2 regions of the Butyricimonas sp. DFI.6.44 genome follow, and region 1 is predicted to be linked to the other one. Evidence: riboswitches for the same ligand, from Rfam matches in the RefSeq annotation. Region 1 holds a riboswitch; the other holds the start of a gene.
What was found. Region 1 has a riboswitch for cobalamin ahead of L0M98_RS10230 (TonB-dependent receptor). Riboswitches for the same ligand answer to the same signal wherever they lie in the genome.
Positions count from the first base shown of each region.

Region 2: linked by a shared signal. The riboswitch ahead of L0M98_RS09785 (DUF5074 domain-containing protein) and the one ahead of L0M98_RS10230 (TonB-dependent receptor) in region 1 are both predicted to bind cobalamin.

Region 1 covers NZ_JAKNJD010000006.1:238,337-246,794, reverse strand. The annotation lists gene L0M98_RS10245 (LruC domain-containing protein) at 1-1,581, shown strand, start outside; gene L0M98_RS10240 (aminopeptidase C) at 1,652-2,863, opposite strand; gene L0M98_RS10235 (TonB-dependent receptor) at 3,037-5,379, opposite strand; cobalamin riboswitch at 5,488-5,689, opposite strand; cobalamin riboswitch at 5,869-6,075, shown strand; gene L0M98_RS10230 (TonB-dependent receptor) at 6,129-8,357, shown strand; gene L0M98_RS10225 (sirohydrochlorin cobaltochelatase) at 8,368-8,458, shown strand, end outside.
Region 2 covers NZ_JAKNJD010000006.1:117,567-125,192, reverse strand. The annotation lists gene L0M98_RS09805 (DUF5074 domain-containing protein) at 1-708, shown strand, start outside; gene L0M98_RS09800 (TonB-dependent receptor plug domain-containing protein) at 719-2,740, shown strand; gene L0M98_RS09795 (DUF5074 domain-containing protein) at 2,789-4,129, shown strand; gene L0M98_RS09790 (PKD domain containing protein) at 4,137-5,156, shown strand; cobalamin riboswitch at 5,339-5,547, shown strand; gene L0M98_RS09785 (DUF5074 domain-containing protein) at 5,713-7,182, shown strand; gene L0M98_RS09780 (hypothetical protein) at 7,205-7,626, shown strand, end outside.

The DNA.
Region 1 (8,458 bases):
GTAGAAATTGATGTCACTGAATCCGGTATAAAGTTTAATTCAGAGGACTATATCGCAAGTTTGAAAAAGAATCAATCCGCAAAACAAGCAAGCAAACAACTTGCCCGAGAAATTGACCCGTATAACCCATATAACGTCAAAACAATAAATTCATGGGATAGTGACGGACTTCCTGATAACCTACTGAAAATCACTACTGACGAATCTTACAGCGCCCAAGGTATTCTTAACCGTATTCAGAGCACATTGCTTCCCGGTAAAAATAACTCACAATATGCCAAACCAACAGAGGAAGTAAATATTAACGTGCTCAAGGATACACGTGTAACTTTAGTATTTGCAGGGGAAGCAGCTCAATACGAAAACACGTTGGGATACTACTATTATGAAACGGGAAAAGCCCCCAAAGATGGCAAAGAATTTATGGAACTACCTAAATACATCGCATTCCCCAAGTGTTCGCTGTGGCCTCCTTTAGAATATGGTATGCGAATGAACTTAAAATACTACGATAAAGATGGTAACGCTACAGAAACTTTTCCCAAAGGTACTACTATCGGATGGTTTATCATCAGTGATGGTTTCAATTATTCAGGAGGTGTAGATTTTTCGGGGAAATCTTACTGGTTCTCAAATAACGAATTCAATATGATGGAGGAGAAACGTTGTGTAAGTTTATATGATACAGAAACCAAAAACATCATCCTTGGATTTGAAGATGGTGATAACAGGAGCGGCGTAGATTACGATTATAAAGACGTTCTCTTTTTCTTAACAAACGAAGACGGCGATATTGATATTTCAGACAAACCGACCACAAAACCGGAGGAATTTCCTCCCGTTACGACTGTTAGAACAGGGACTCTCGCATTTGAAGACTTGTGGCCAAACAAAGGTGATTACGACATGAATGACGTTGTCATTACTTACGAAAGAAGCTTCACTGTCGATGAGAACAATAACGTTACCGAACTTAAAGATATTTACACCCCGGTACACAGAGGCGGACAAATCAAAAGCGGATTCGGGTATCAAATTGGAATTCTCACAGCCAGCGTGTCTGACGTTAAAATTGAAAATGGCGGCAGCAAAGCCGAGAATATTTTTAACAACATGGAATCAGGGCAAACGAATGCCACATTTATCCTTTTTGATGACATGGAACAAGCCGTGAAAAGCGGACCTATTACAGTGACAATAAAAGCAAAAGGATTGACATCCGAAACTATGCAAGATCCCCATTTCTACAATCCATTTATCCGTGTCAGCCCGAATAAAAACGGTAAAAACCCGATACAGGAAGTACACCTCACGAACTATCCCCCTACCGATCTTGCTGATCTGACCTATTTCGGAAGATATCAAGACCATAGTAGCCTCGACGAAGATGGCAATCTTATCGGACCGAATTATTACGTGAGCGACAACGATTATCCTTTCGCCATAGACCTACCGATAACAGATTACGTGGTTCCGACAGAAGCTGTACATATTGACGAGTTTTATCCTAAATTCAAAAGCTGGGCAAGTTCAAAGGGAGAAAAGAACCCGGATTGGTACTTACATCCCGCGAAGAAATAATAAACACCTCTCATAAATTTGTTAAGAAACCGCCCCATTACGAGGCGGTTTCATTTATAATAAACTTACATTAAATCCCTAATTTCTTTCTGATGTCCTTCGGAATCGCGTTCTTGTGTACCAGAATATCCATCGTCTTCAACGCCATATAAGGATAAGAAACGTAGAAATATCCACCGAACTTATTGTATTTATTCCATGAATTCTTCACGATAAAATAAGGGGTTCCATTCTGATCCATTGCCTTGCCGATAACGTGCATACCGTGGTCATCAGTCGTCTGGTAACGATCAAATTCCTCTTGTCGCATCTCTTGGGTAATCTTTTTCTCGGGAGCCGGAGCCAGTTTGAAAGCATCCATCGTCTGTTGTTCTTTAGGTAATTTCTCCCATTTAGCAATTTCAGCCCCGGTCATCTCTCTCGTGTCGGTCGAGGGCACCACCGCCACCCCGGCATCCTTCGTGGCGAATCCTTTCTCGCTCACGTCGGCACCCCAAACAAAGGTATACCCGTTATCAATCGCACTCTCCATAACCCGCATCAACTCGTTCAACGGAATATTGTAAGCCTTATCCCACGACCAATTGTCTTCCACCTCCAAGGCAAACTCCGTGTAGAAAGGATGGTGCGTGAATGAGGTCAGGTTCACGTAATCGTCCATGTTCAAGCCCACCACCTCGTCGGCAAAAGTCCGAGGAGTGTACTCTTTCCCCTTGTACTCGAACTTCTCGGGCTCCTCGCCAAGATAAACATCCAAAATAGCATCAAACCCTTTCTTCCAAGCCGTACTCAAACGTTTATTTCTATTCTCGACCACCGCTTCCACGTACGCTTTCAACACGGCGTCAATCTCCCCGAACACATGATTCGGCTCCCCGTAATTCAAACCCTTGAACACCTCAAGAGGCACAATCCCGTACTTCTTCGCCATGTTAATAACATCCGACGAAGCACCACCCACGGCAAAATTCAACACACCATGCAAACGCACATACTTGTCCGCCTTGTCACTGTAAGCATGCTTCACGAAATAAATAGCCGAAAGATTAACCGAATCTTTTCCCTGTCGCATCATCTCCGACTCCAGAAAAGAAGCCGTAGACCACGACCAACAAGTCCCGGCACGAAACTGATCTTTCACGGAAGTAGCGGGCAATCTCTTAATATCCGTAAACTTATACCCTTCAGGTTTCACGGTATCCTGCTTTACCGTATCTTGCGCGTAAACACCCGCATGGGCAGCAAAGACCAAAACAAATAAAAACAATACAAACTTTTTCATATTCTTATATTATAATGACTATTCTATTTTTTGACAAAAGTAGCCAATAAGTCTGCATTCTGACGTCTACCCCGCAAAATATTTCCACAGATTTCATAAACAACAAATTAGCAGGTTACAAATCAAATACTAACTTGTAACCTGCCAACCTGTAACTTTCGCCTTCGGCGAAACTAAAAAGTATATGACACGGATGCCTGATAATTCCGGGGTTTTCCCAGTACAGTTGTTTTCTCGAAATACTCCTTGTCAAACAAATTATTAATATTCAAAGCCAGATTCACATGCCCTTTAATCGTGTAATATATTCCCGCATCCATCAGCCACAACGCCGGAGTGTAAATTCGTTCCTTGATATCGGAGAACACCTTATCCTTGAAATTTCCGCTTAATTGGAACGACAAGTTCTTCAACACCCCCGTGGGAATCGTGTAATCGGCATACGCGTAAAAAGTTGTACGAGGCACACCTGTTTCACGCACATTCTTATTCTCTTCCTTGTATTTCGAGAATCGTCCGCTCTCCGCTATCTGTCGCAAACGATATTCCGCCCAACTCAATCCCGTCGTAAACCGAAGCGTCGGAAGAGGACGAACCACAATCTCAAAATCAAATCCCTTTGACATACCTCGACCTACTTGCCCTTGAATATTCCTCGTCACGGTGCTGCCGTCGACCACTACAGTAGTATCTCCCAAACTCTTCACGATATTATAGCGACTCGTGTAGAAAACTGAAGCGTTGACATCCACCCATTCATTCAACGTGTAATGCCCCCCGACTTCTGCCGAAATTCCTTTCTCCGGCTTAAACACTTCTCCGCCATCCGTGTCGGGATTGAACTCGTTCCCCTTTCTATCCAAATACATAATATCCGGATTATAGAACTTCACCACCGGATTGAAGAAAGAAGAAGCGGAAGCATAAAATGACAATTCCGGCACAGGGAAATACACCACTCCCGCCCGATACGTGAAAGCGGAAGTCTTCACTTTATTCCATTCCGAACGGTTCTCCTTCTTGTAGTCCTGTTTCCCGTCCAAAACCTTTGCTGTTGCCGTTTTATAGTTATAAAAATCCACGCGTCCGGACAACATCACCTTCCATTGGTCGCTAAATTCCATCACATCATGCAAATACACGGCATGCGTTCTATCGGTTTTCAGACTTGCAGCTGAAATTTTGGAATCCCACCAGCCTTGTACCAGTTGCGGATTCTTCAATGCCAACACAGCACCCAATCCGGGTCCCCACAAATCATCACTCCCGTACCCGTTATACTGTACAAAATCAAACGCGAAATACGACCACCCCAATGTATAATGGTGTTTCACGAATCCGGTCTCCACGTTACCTGTCAATTCCAGCACATTACTCAATTGTTTATGATCCGGGTTAAAGTTCAACGGTTTATTTCGCACCACAGAATCCAGATTTATATAGGTCGTTTTACCTTTCGAGGTATAATACCATTTATAAATAGATTCCTCCGAAGTCCGGTACCCCAATCCTTCCACGCAGCAATAATCCAAATCGCTATGGAAATAAGTAAACCTCTCTCGCAATGTCATGTTCTCGGATATCACGTGAGTGTACCGTGCCGTCACGTCCCATACTTTACGCTTCATCCGATTATTCGCATAATCATTATATATCTCGTGATAATCGGCATAAGGATGCCGTTCTCCGTTCTTCATAAAAGGCCCGGTATCCTTACCGACTTCGTACACATCATAACGCACGGTCGGTGCGGCCCCTATTTCAGTCGTGTACTTATCATCCGCGTAACTGCCACTCACTTCCAATCTCCCTACTTTGCCGACATTCGCACCTAAAACCCCATAAAGGGAGAATCGATTCGCGTTCGTGCGCCGGTAACCGTCGCCCGTGGAATAATGGATATTCGCCCGGTAATCAAGCGGTCCCACCAACTTTCCCCCGAAACCCAATGTAGCCCGTTTTTCTTCCCAACTACCATAACTAATCCGGGCATTAGCTGAAAAATCCGGTGTTACCTTCTTGCGCACGATGTTCAAAACCCCTCCCATGGCAGAATGTCCCGCCAACACCGAAGCGGGTCCTTTTATTAATTCGATGGACTCCACGGATGACAAGTCCCCGTAAGGAACATTCTGGCTAACCGTTCGCTCGTCCCGCATCCCGTCGATCATGATAAGCGCGCTCCCTTGTCCCCGGATAGAGAATCGTTGGAACGCCCCCAGTTGATTTGTCTTGTGAATAATCCCGGGCAAAAACTTCACGGCATCTTCCAGATTCACGATACCTTTACGCTCCAGCATCTGCCCGGAAAGTTTACTTACCGTTATCGGGACAAAGCGCAACGGTACATCCAACCCCAACAAATCGATACGTTTTCTTTTTTCAAGCACACTTACTTCATCGATACGAAAAATCGTATCCGTGATACTTTTCTTTTTGCGCTTGTCTTCATCCTCGGCGAAAAGCGAGCCGACACACGCGAACAGCAATAATGCCAATACAACAACTTTTTTCATACAAACTATATATTAATAATGAATAAAGCATTATTAACATAGTCTTTAGGGTAACATGAGTTTCAAGGTAAAATCCGTATTTTCCCTCTCGCTTTTTCTCCCGAAAGCTATGGTTATCATCGTTCGGCAGGTCTTCTGACTTGTTCCGGATTTTGTTGCCTTCCCGGTGGTTACACCAGTGACATTTGAAGTACAAAATCCCTTGTAAAGGAACTTACAGCTGCGGGTACAGTCCCGGATTCACACCGGATTCCCTATTAAGCGTCGCCTTCATGAGCGAAGGTTCCGCACCAAAACAGGGGCAAAAGTAATATATTTTTCTATATTATGCATTTCTTGCATGACTTTTTTATTTTCTTTACAACACTCAGATTTTCAACACAATCAAAGGAGATGTAATTTCTCTATATCCTATTTTACCACTAATCCCCCTACAAATTATTAATTAATTTTTTCCCCGTTTCATTGTATTTTTTAATGGAATCTGCATACATTCGCGGAGTCTTTGGTGATGTGTTAATATCCAATTAGCGCACAAGAGGGAAGTCGGTTAGAATCCGACACAGTGCCCGCTACTGTGATGCCCGTTTCCCCGGGAGGGGATTCAAAGAAAGGTTCTTGCACCACTGTCCTCGCGGACGGGAAGGTACTTTTCTTAGGCGTAGTCAGGAGACCTGCCAAAGCAAAACAGGTAATAGCGTATTCCCGGGGTCAGGAGTACCATTATGAACTTTTAAACTTAATCTTACATGAAGAAATTTGTAGCGCTGACTACATTATTCGTAGTAGCATTAGCGAGCATCGCTTTTGCAGAAATCACCTTAAAGGGGAAAGTTGTAGATGCCAAAACCGGTAAAGCCCTTGCCGGGGCAAATGTTCGGTTGGTGGGAACAAGCATCGGTATCGCCACGAATAACAAGGGCGAATTCATTCTGGAAAAAATACCCGACGGGACTTACACGCTTCGTGCCAGCTACTCCGGCTACGAGGTCGGTTCCATGAAAGTGAACGGAAACAAAAGTGACATATTATTCCAGTTACTCGCCACCCCGGTAAACTTGAATCAGGTCGTGGTGACGGGAACAGGAACCCACCGCCGATTGAAAGATTCGCCCGTCCCGGTAGAAGTGATTAGCGGGTCGGACTTAAGGCAGGCAGGAGTAAACTCCTTCGAGGACGCCCTCCTGTTGCTGAACCCCGCGTTCAATATTCGCCCCACGGTCATGGGCTCGTACTTCACGCTCAACGGCATGAGTAATAAATACATCTTGATTCTCGTCGACGGGAAGAAAGTGGCGGGAGATGTTTCCAACAATACCGACTTGTCGCGTATCGACATGGGACGGGTGAAACGCGTCGAGATATTGAAAGGTGCGGCTTCCGCCCTCTACGGTTCGGACGCTATCGCCGGGGTAATCAACGTTATCACCGAACAACCGAAAGACCCGATTAGCGTGCAGTCGAAAACCCGTTTCGGGGGAGAATCCAGCTTCTCGCAAAATGCCGGTGTTGATTTGAATTTCGGCAAATTTACTTCCTCCACCTCTTACCAAAGGCGGCAGATGGGCGGATGGCAATTAAACCCCAATGAAATCAGCGGCGACACGGTTATCCCCACGAGAAGTGAATCATCCAGTAAATTCCATTCCAATATTATTACCCAACACTTCACTTACGCGCCCAACGAGCAATTGAAACTCTACGCGCAAGGAAGTTATTTCAACCGGGAAGTAAATCGTCCGGTACAAGAAAAGAAAAACGACGGGGCGTACCAATACGACCTTACCTACATGGATTATAATTTCGGCTTGGGCGGAAAATACTTCATGAACGATGGAGCGTACATCTCCCTCGACCTTTACATGGACAATTACGAGTACAACAAACTCTACACAGTTGCCCAACTTGACAAAAAAGACACGACATTCCGGGTTGGGGATGAAGAATTGACCAAACGCCAAAAATATTACAACGGGAACCTGAAAGGCGTATTCCGGGTGGGCGGATACAACAAACTCACGCTCGGTACGGAATACGCTAACGACTACATGAAAAATCCCGGCAGCCTCGACGAACCGAAAGAAATCTACACGCTCGCCGTATACGCGCAGGATGAAATCCGTGTATGGAAGAATCTACAAATCCTCCCCGGTTTCCGTTACGTTTACAACGAGATGTTCAAGAACCGCTTCACCCCGAAGATTGCCCTTATGTACACGCTCGGCTCGTTCAACTTCAGAACTTCCTATGCCGCCGGATTCAAAACTCCCAGCATACAGGAACTATACTACGACTACGAGAACCGGGGAGCCATCACCATCGGGAATCCCGACTTGAAACCGGAAAAAGCGAATTATTATAACGTGAACGTGGAGTATACCGGGAAATACCTCAATATTTCCGCGAACGGGTATATCAATGACGTGAAAGACATTATCGAGAAATACGACATCGGGGCCACGGACGAAGATAAAGCCAATGGAATAAAAACCCGTAACGTGTACCACAACCTCGACAAAGCCAGCATCAAAGGTTTCGACATCTCCGTGAACAGTTACCTCGGAGCCGGATTCTCCGCCGCGGGGGCTTACAACTGCGTTTACGCTGCCGACGGGGAAGGACGCCGCCTAAGCGAATCGGTAAGACACGCCGCCACCTTCCGGGGAGGCTGGACTCACGAGTGGAACAAATACCGCCTGCACGTGAATGTCAACGGGAGAATACAAGGCTCGAAATACATCTACAAGGTAGACTCCAAAACAGGTAAAATCACCGACACCAGTGCTCCCAAGTACCAACTTTGGAACCTTGCCACCACGCATACTTTCGCGCCCGTGGGTAACTTCCTGTTTGAACTGAACGCCGGGATAGACAACCTCTTCGACTGGACGGACGACCGCCCGAACGGCGTGAACTACGCTACCCTGAACCCCGGCAGAACATTCTTCGCCAGTCTTGTAATCCGTTTCACGAAATAAAACCGATATCATGAAAAACATATTAATAGCCTTTCTTTTATTGACAAGCGTATCCGCCTTCGGTCATGGCGAAGGTTTCAAGGAATCCGATATATTCAAAA
Region 2 (7,626 bases), 120 kb from region 1:
GTAGCCCCTTACGGGAAGCCGCTGGAATATATTTCAATCCCGAGATGGGTGGAATATCTGGTCGTGGCGGAAAATAAAGTGTTCGGCATGACGCAGGGAGGTTTGTACGTGTTCGATGCCAACAATATCAATAAAGAGTACGCCCGGGTAATCAAGGATATATACAACGAGGAGTACACGAAGACGTGCCGGATGCTGATAGACAAAGACGGCATAATCTGGGGATTGATGTACCAGAAAAGGAGCGGTGTCGTGACAGGCGTCACGCTGAAAGGCGTAGACCCGAAACGGGAAAAAGTGGTAAAATCGTACACCCTCCCCATCGGCGACCCGAATTCACAGACCCCGGGCGAGATTATCGGCTATATCAATTACAACCGCACGGATATCGACCCGACGGGAACATGGATATACTTCAACGTGAAAACCCGTGCGACAGAAGAAAACGCCAAGGGCGAAAAAGAACAACAGAGCGTGTACCGAATGAACGTGACGACGGGTGAATTCGAACATTATTACGACCTGCCGGGCGTGGGTATGATGTACGGGTTCGCGGTTAGCCCCGAAGGCGACGTTTACCTGTGCGATTGTTTGGATTACACGGCACAAAGAGGTTATATCCGTCATTACCTGAAAGACGGGAGAAGGGTAAGCCACAAAGTGGGTGTTTATCCCGGACAAGTGTATTTCCCCGGGTATCAACAATAAAACAGTGATTATGCTCAAAAAAATAACGATAGGATTATGTGCCTGTTTCACGCTGGGCGGCGGGATGCAGGCAGAGGCACAGCGGCGGGATTCGGTGGCGATGCACGGGACTCTCGACACGGTGCAAGTGGTGAGTCAACGTATCCAACACGCCAACGAGGCAAATGCCGGGGCGAAGGTTAGCCGCATAGACCCGGAAATCATGCAAGCGAATAAAACCCGTTCGTTGGCGGAGTTACTGACGGACTACACGGCTATTTATATCAAGAGCCTCGGGATGGGAGCCTTGTCGACCGCCTCCTTCCGTGGAGCCAGTCCCTCGCAAACACGGGTGAACTGGAACGGCATCAATATCACGCCGCCGATGTCGGGAACGTTCGATTTCTCGCAAATCCCGGTTTTCTTCACGGACAATATCAACTTGTATTACGGGAGCAGCCACGTGAAGAACGGGACGGGAGCCATCGGGGGAAGTGTCAACCTATTCACCGACCCAGATTGGCGAAAGGGAGTAAGCGGGAAAGTGCTGGGCGAGTACGGTTCCTACGGCACGTACACCACGGGGGCACAAGTAAACACAGGCGGAGAGAAATCAAGTTTCAAAACCCGCCTGTATTACCAGCACTCGGATAACAACTATACTTATTTGAACAAGATTCTGACCAACGTCCCCTTCCGCGAGAAACGGCAGGATGCCGATTACACGCAATGGGCGGCAATGCAAGAAGGTTATTTCCGGTTGTCGCACTACACCCGGTTGACGGCAGTAGCATGGTATCAAGAGGGCGAACGGATGTTGCCCCCCGCGCTTGGGGTGGTGAACCAATCACACGAGAAACAGCGGGAAACGAATTTCCGGGCATACGTAGGCGTGGATTTCACCCGGGGCATACACGCCCTGCACGTGAAAGCGGCGTGGCTGTACTACCGGCAGAAGTACGACAAATGGTACGCCGGGGGGATGTTCGACCCCGAGGGTACTAAAAATCAATCGCAGACGTGGCAAGGCATTGCAGACTACACGTGTACCCCGCGGGAAAATCTCGTGCTGGGGACAAGCCTGACTTACTCGCACGATTTGATACGGGTGAGCAGTTACATTGATATTGACTCGTCGAAATACACGCTGGGCGACGTGGATTATGATATCCCGGTGGTGGAACCGCCATTCCACCATCACCGTAACGTGCTGTCGTGGCAGGCATCGGCGTTGTGGACCCCAGTGGAATGGATGATGCTGAACGGGCAGTATATGTTCGAGCAAAACGATAGCCGGGGAGTATCCACGTGGTCGGCGGGCGTGGTATTCAACCTGTGGGAAAAAGAGTTGCAGGTAAAGGGAAATATGGCTTACAACTATCGGTTCCCAAGCATGAACGACCTCTATTGGCGACCGGGAGGCAACCCGGAGGTGAAGCCGGAAGACGGGTACTCGTATGACGCTTCCGTGGCTTACCGGAAACACTTGTACCGGGGGTTATCGCTGGACGCAGAGGTATCGGGCTACTTGATGTATATCGACAACTGGATACTATGGTTGCCCAAGGACGGGAATCAATGGGTGTGGACGCCGCAGAATCACCGCAACGTGCGCTCGGAAGGCGTGGAACTGTACGGGAAGCTGACATACGAGATGGGGGATTTAAAGGTGAACGCATCCGGTAATTACAGTTGGTCGCAATCCCGTACCCGCAAGAAACAGCACGAGGACGACGGCTCTTACATGAAGCAGATTCCTTACGTGCCACGCTTCAAATGGAACGTGCGGGTTGCCGCCGATTACCGGGGAGCCTTTTTCTCGTGGCAAGTGACTTACATCGGGCGACGCTTTATCACGACCGACCAAGCATACGCTACTGACCCCTATTCGGTACACAATATATTGGCAGGCTACCGTCACGAGTTCCGTAACGGGATGAGCCTCACCCCGCAGATACGGGTGGACAATCTACTGGACACTTATTACGAATCCACGCAGTACTACCCGATGCCGTTGCGAAACTGCCTCGTGTCGCTGATGTGGGAATTTTAGAGGAAGAATAAACAAGTTATATAATATTACATGATGAAAATTAGAATTATGAAGAAGTTTTATTTAGCACTTTTATTTTTGGGAATATTTGTAGGATTCTTGAGTTCTTGTAGTGATGATGACGATAACTGGACACCCGTACCACCGACCGTAACCATCGAAAGCGAGAGTGGTAGTTTTTCGACGCTCCCGATGGAATCTATCGTACTGAAAGCCAAAGTTGACAACCCAACGGAAACAAGTTTGGAGTGGTTTGTAAACGGGGAAAAAGTGGCAACAGATTCTATTTATACCTTCACGGCAGAAAGTATTGGTAATTATAATGTTTCTGTTATAGCATACACTACAAATAGCCGCAATCACGCTTCCACGTCAATCGAAGTTCACGGGAAATACAAGTATGGTACTTTTATCGTAAACGAATCACCCATGGGCAGTCCCGGGAGTTTAATTTTCATTAATCCTAAAGGAGAGGTGACAGATAACGCCTATTACCTTGAAAACGGAGGTGACTTGGGAAAGCAAAGCCAAGATCTATTCATCAAAAACAATAAAATGTATATTCTTTCACAAAACGGGGGTGATGACGGAGGCTTTTTAACCATCCTCAATGCAGAAACATTGAAAAGGGAGCGAAAATTTCAGGAAGAACTTAACGGACAGGTGAGTATGCCTAGCCACGTGGCAGTACTAGGAGATGATAACATTTACCTACGTGACAATAATGGAATAAAAAGATTTCAACCATCAAGCGGAACCGTCACTCTTATTGAAGGCACAAAGGGTGCTCGGAAAAATACAATGGCTGTTGCTGACGGGAAAGTTTTTGCCACAGTAAAAAACACGGTTGTCGTAATTGAAGCAGGTAAAGATGCAATTAGCAATACGATTGAATTTGACGGGAATGTTTCCGGTGTAATTAAAGCATCCGACGGGAATCTTTGGGTTTCCGATGCATCCGGGAAAATCACTAAAGTTGACCCGAAAACATACGCCAAACTAGGAAGCAGCACTGTATCAGAGGAAGCAAAAAGCCTTCTGAACCCATCATACGCAGCAGCCCCCAGCATTACAGCCAAAGGGGACACGCTATACATGAGTGCCCTTAAATCAACAATTTACCGTCATATTTTCAGCACGGGAGAAACGAAATTAATGGTGGATGCCAAAACGATGGTCGACAACGTCGGTATCATTTACAACACGTGCGCTGTTCACCCGATTACCGGAGAAGTTTATCTAAATTCCATAAAAGGATACGGCCAAGACTACAAGATTAATAACATCAGTGTATTCAACTTTAGCGGGGATGAACCAGAATTAAGTGCAAATTACGAAAATCACACGGCATTCCCCGCCGGCACATTCTTCACTTATAATTTTGAATAAACGGTTCATGAAAAAGAATTTATTTTATATATTAGCTATTCTGGCTATCACGGGAATGTGGAGTTCCTGTAGCGATAATGATGGCGGAGAAGATGAACCGGAGATGCCTCTTACCGCACCGGAGGTGTCTGTACAGAACTTGAGCTTGAAAAATGCTATTCTTCCCGCGAAAGCAGTAAGATTAAGAGCGAATATCATCAACACCACGCATGCTGACCTGCAATGGTTCGTGGAGGGGAAGGCAACATCAACAGACACGATATACGAGTTCTCGTCCGCCACAGAGGGAGAGTATAAAATCAAGGTGACGGCATCCAACATCTTGGGCGAGGCATCGGACAGCACGTATATCACGGTACAGGACGGTTTCAAAATCTCGGATGTCAAAAACTGGACGGGCGAAGGCGATTGCCGCTCGGTGCTGGCGATACAATGGGTAAAACCGGAGGTGGAGGATTTATTGCACCCGGCAGACGAGGATGTCTTTTTCCGGGCGTGGGGATACAAGTGGAATAAACCGCAAAAAGGGAAGATACCCCCCACGGGATTTGACATGATTAAAGCCATTGCCAAGAGTGCTCCCCGCTTGTTCGTCATCGTTTCGAGCGATGCCCTAGGGACTACTATCAAGGGGTTCGGTTATGACGGCAACGGTGACGGGAAAATCTCGATTGAAAGCGATGATTTCGAGCACGACAAAAGAGAATACAAGGGGATTTCTTTGACAGAAGCGGATTTCACGGATGGCATATACGTGCAAAAGCAAGAGGATAACATTGACGACGTCAGGGTTACCAGCGAAGGCGACTGGTGGATGGGTGGCTGGTACGTGGCTTATGCATCCTACTGGTTGGGATACGGGGAAGCCGTACTGGAAGCGGAAGAGTACGAGTATTCCAATTTCTACGCCAGTAACCGGGAACTGGAAGACGAGTGCTGGGATGCATGGACATTCTCCCCGATTAATGATGCGGAACAAAATATCCTACCCATACCCCGCTTGTTGAAAGCAGCAGGCATCAAATAGCAATAGCATATTCCAAAATACTTAACTAAAAAATAATTTTATACTTGAGCTCCCGAATAATCCGGGAGCTTTTTTACTTCCACATCATCAATACATTTTAAGAATAGACTAAAAGGAGTGCGATTTGAATATAAAATAAAAAAAATACTTGATTATTTAACATCATTCCTCTATCTTCGCGAAGAATAATGGAAGTGAGTGGTGTCCCGATTCGCGTATCGCATTTCGGGATGAAAAGGGAATCAGGTGCAAATCCTGAACAGAATCCCCTGCTGTAAGTTTCACTATACTTCCCGGGCATACTTTATCCACTGTCCCCGACACGAGGGACGGGAAGGAAGCCCCGGAGAAGGAAACGAGTCAGAAGACCTGCCACAAGCTAATATGTTTCATGTTCAAAGGGAAAGGAGAACATAAACGCCAGTACCGTTTACAAGTCGATATTTGACGCCATCTTTTTCCTACAAACAGAAATGTTTGTATCCACGTGGGATACATGGGTATGAATTAATTATTGCGTTTTTTAATATATAAAATTAATTCAAAAAAAACAGTTATGAAGAAGTTGTATTTCTTTTTTATCGTGTGGGGATTGATGATCTCGTTGTTTAGCGCGTGTAGTGATGATGATGACTACATCCCAACCCTGCCCATCGTGGGTTTCGCGCAAGGGAATTATTCCATGGAGTTGACGGATTCCATCGTGTTCAGGGCGGAAGTTACCAATGCTTTGGAAAACACGTTTAGTTGGGCACTGGACAACGATGAGGTTTCGACAGGTGACACATACGTGTTCAAAGCAGAAAACAGCGGCACCTACCAACTAGCCCTGACCGCAAAAAATTCAGACGGCACGACGACCAAAACCGCAACGATTACCGTGAATCCCGGTAAGTATAAAAACGGGACTTTTATACTGAATGAAGGGTTAGTTACGACTCACGGCTCGTTGATTTACATCAGCCCGGAAGGAGATATTACCCCTAATGTATATTACAAGGTGAACGGCGAGTATTTAGGAGATGTGTGCCAAGACCTATATATCAAAAACAACAAAATGTATATCGTATCCCAAAATGGAGGAAACGGGGGTGGTTTTCTAACCATTTGCAATGCTGAAACATTAAAAAAAGAACGTTCTTTTCATGATCCTTTTATCTTAGGAATAGACACGAGTTATTATGAAGACGAGGGAAAGATGGTGCAAGTAATCGATACCACTTTCTCGTATTGGCCAACACACATTGCCGTATTGGGAGATGACGATATCTATATACGTGATAATAGGAATGGCATCTTCCTAATGCACCCGTCAACAGTGGCAAATGATCACAGAGCGACTCTAATCAAAGGCACCCAAGGCGCCCGGAAAAATACCATGGCTGTGGCAGAAGGAAAATTATTTGCCTCACGAAGAAACACGGTCATAGTTATCGAACGAGGCAAAAACGAGGTTGCACATACAATTGCATTCGGGAAGAAACAGATTTCCGGGCTAATCAAAGCCACAGACGGAAACCTTTGGGCCTCGGATGAAGGCGGTATTATCTACAAAATCGACCCGAAATCATATGAAATATTAGCACAAAATCAATTGGAAGGTGAAGCAGCCTCACTTTTGCGTATCAGAGCATCGCAACCTGCCGCACCGAACATCACTGCCAAGGGAGATACGATATATATCAGCAACACGACCACAACAATTTATCGTCACATTTTCAGTACAAATGAAACAAAATACATGATTGATGCCAAAAATTGGATTCCCGCTTCTTCTGATTTCTGGGAAGGGAACTACGCGAGTAAGCCATTGGTATATAATACTTGTGCTGTTCATCCTATCACGGGAGAGGTCTTTTTAAACACGGTAAAGGGAATTGGCTCACAACGCCACACGAACCATATCACGATTTTTGATTTCAGCCGCATTAATCCCGAGAGCGAAAATTATGCCAGAATAAGTCGTGATTACGCAAATTACACGGATTATCCTGCTAATGTATTCTTTACCTATAACTTCAAGTAAATCATTTAAAACAATCAAAACAATGAGAAGTTTATTATCAAAATCTTTCATAGCCTTATTATTTATCGGCTTTTTAGCTTCTTGTAACGAGGATACATCCATCTTAGCGGAAATGGAAGATTTAAAAACAAATACAACGCCTTTAGTTGTAAATGAAAATCTTCAATCCGTCAATTCTATTAATGATATCCAAAACTGGACAGGAACGGGAAATAACCGTTCCGCACTTACGATCCAATGGGTAACAGCCTCAGATATTGAGAATCCCACTGATGATGAAATTCATTTCTTGGCATGGGGATACCGTTGGGCTTCCGGTGCAACGGGAATAGATATGGTTAAAGCTATCGCAAAAAAAGATACTCGCTTGTACGTTATTCTCGGAAATAATTTCGGGGGAGTCACAATCAAGGGATTCGGGTATGACGGAAATAATGATGGAAA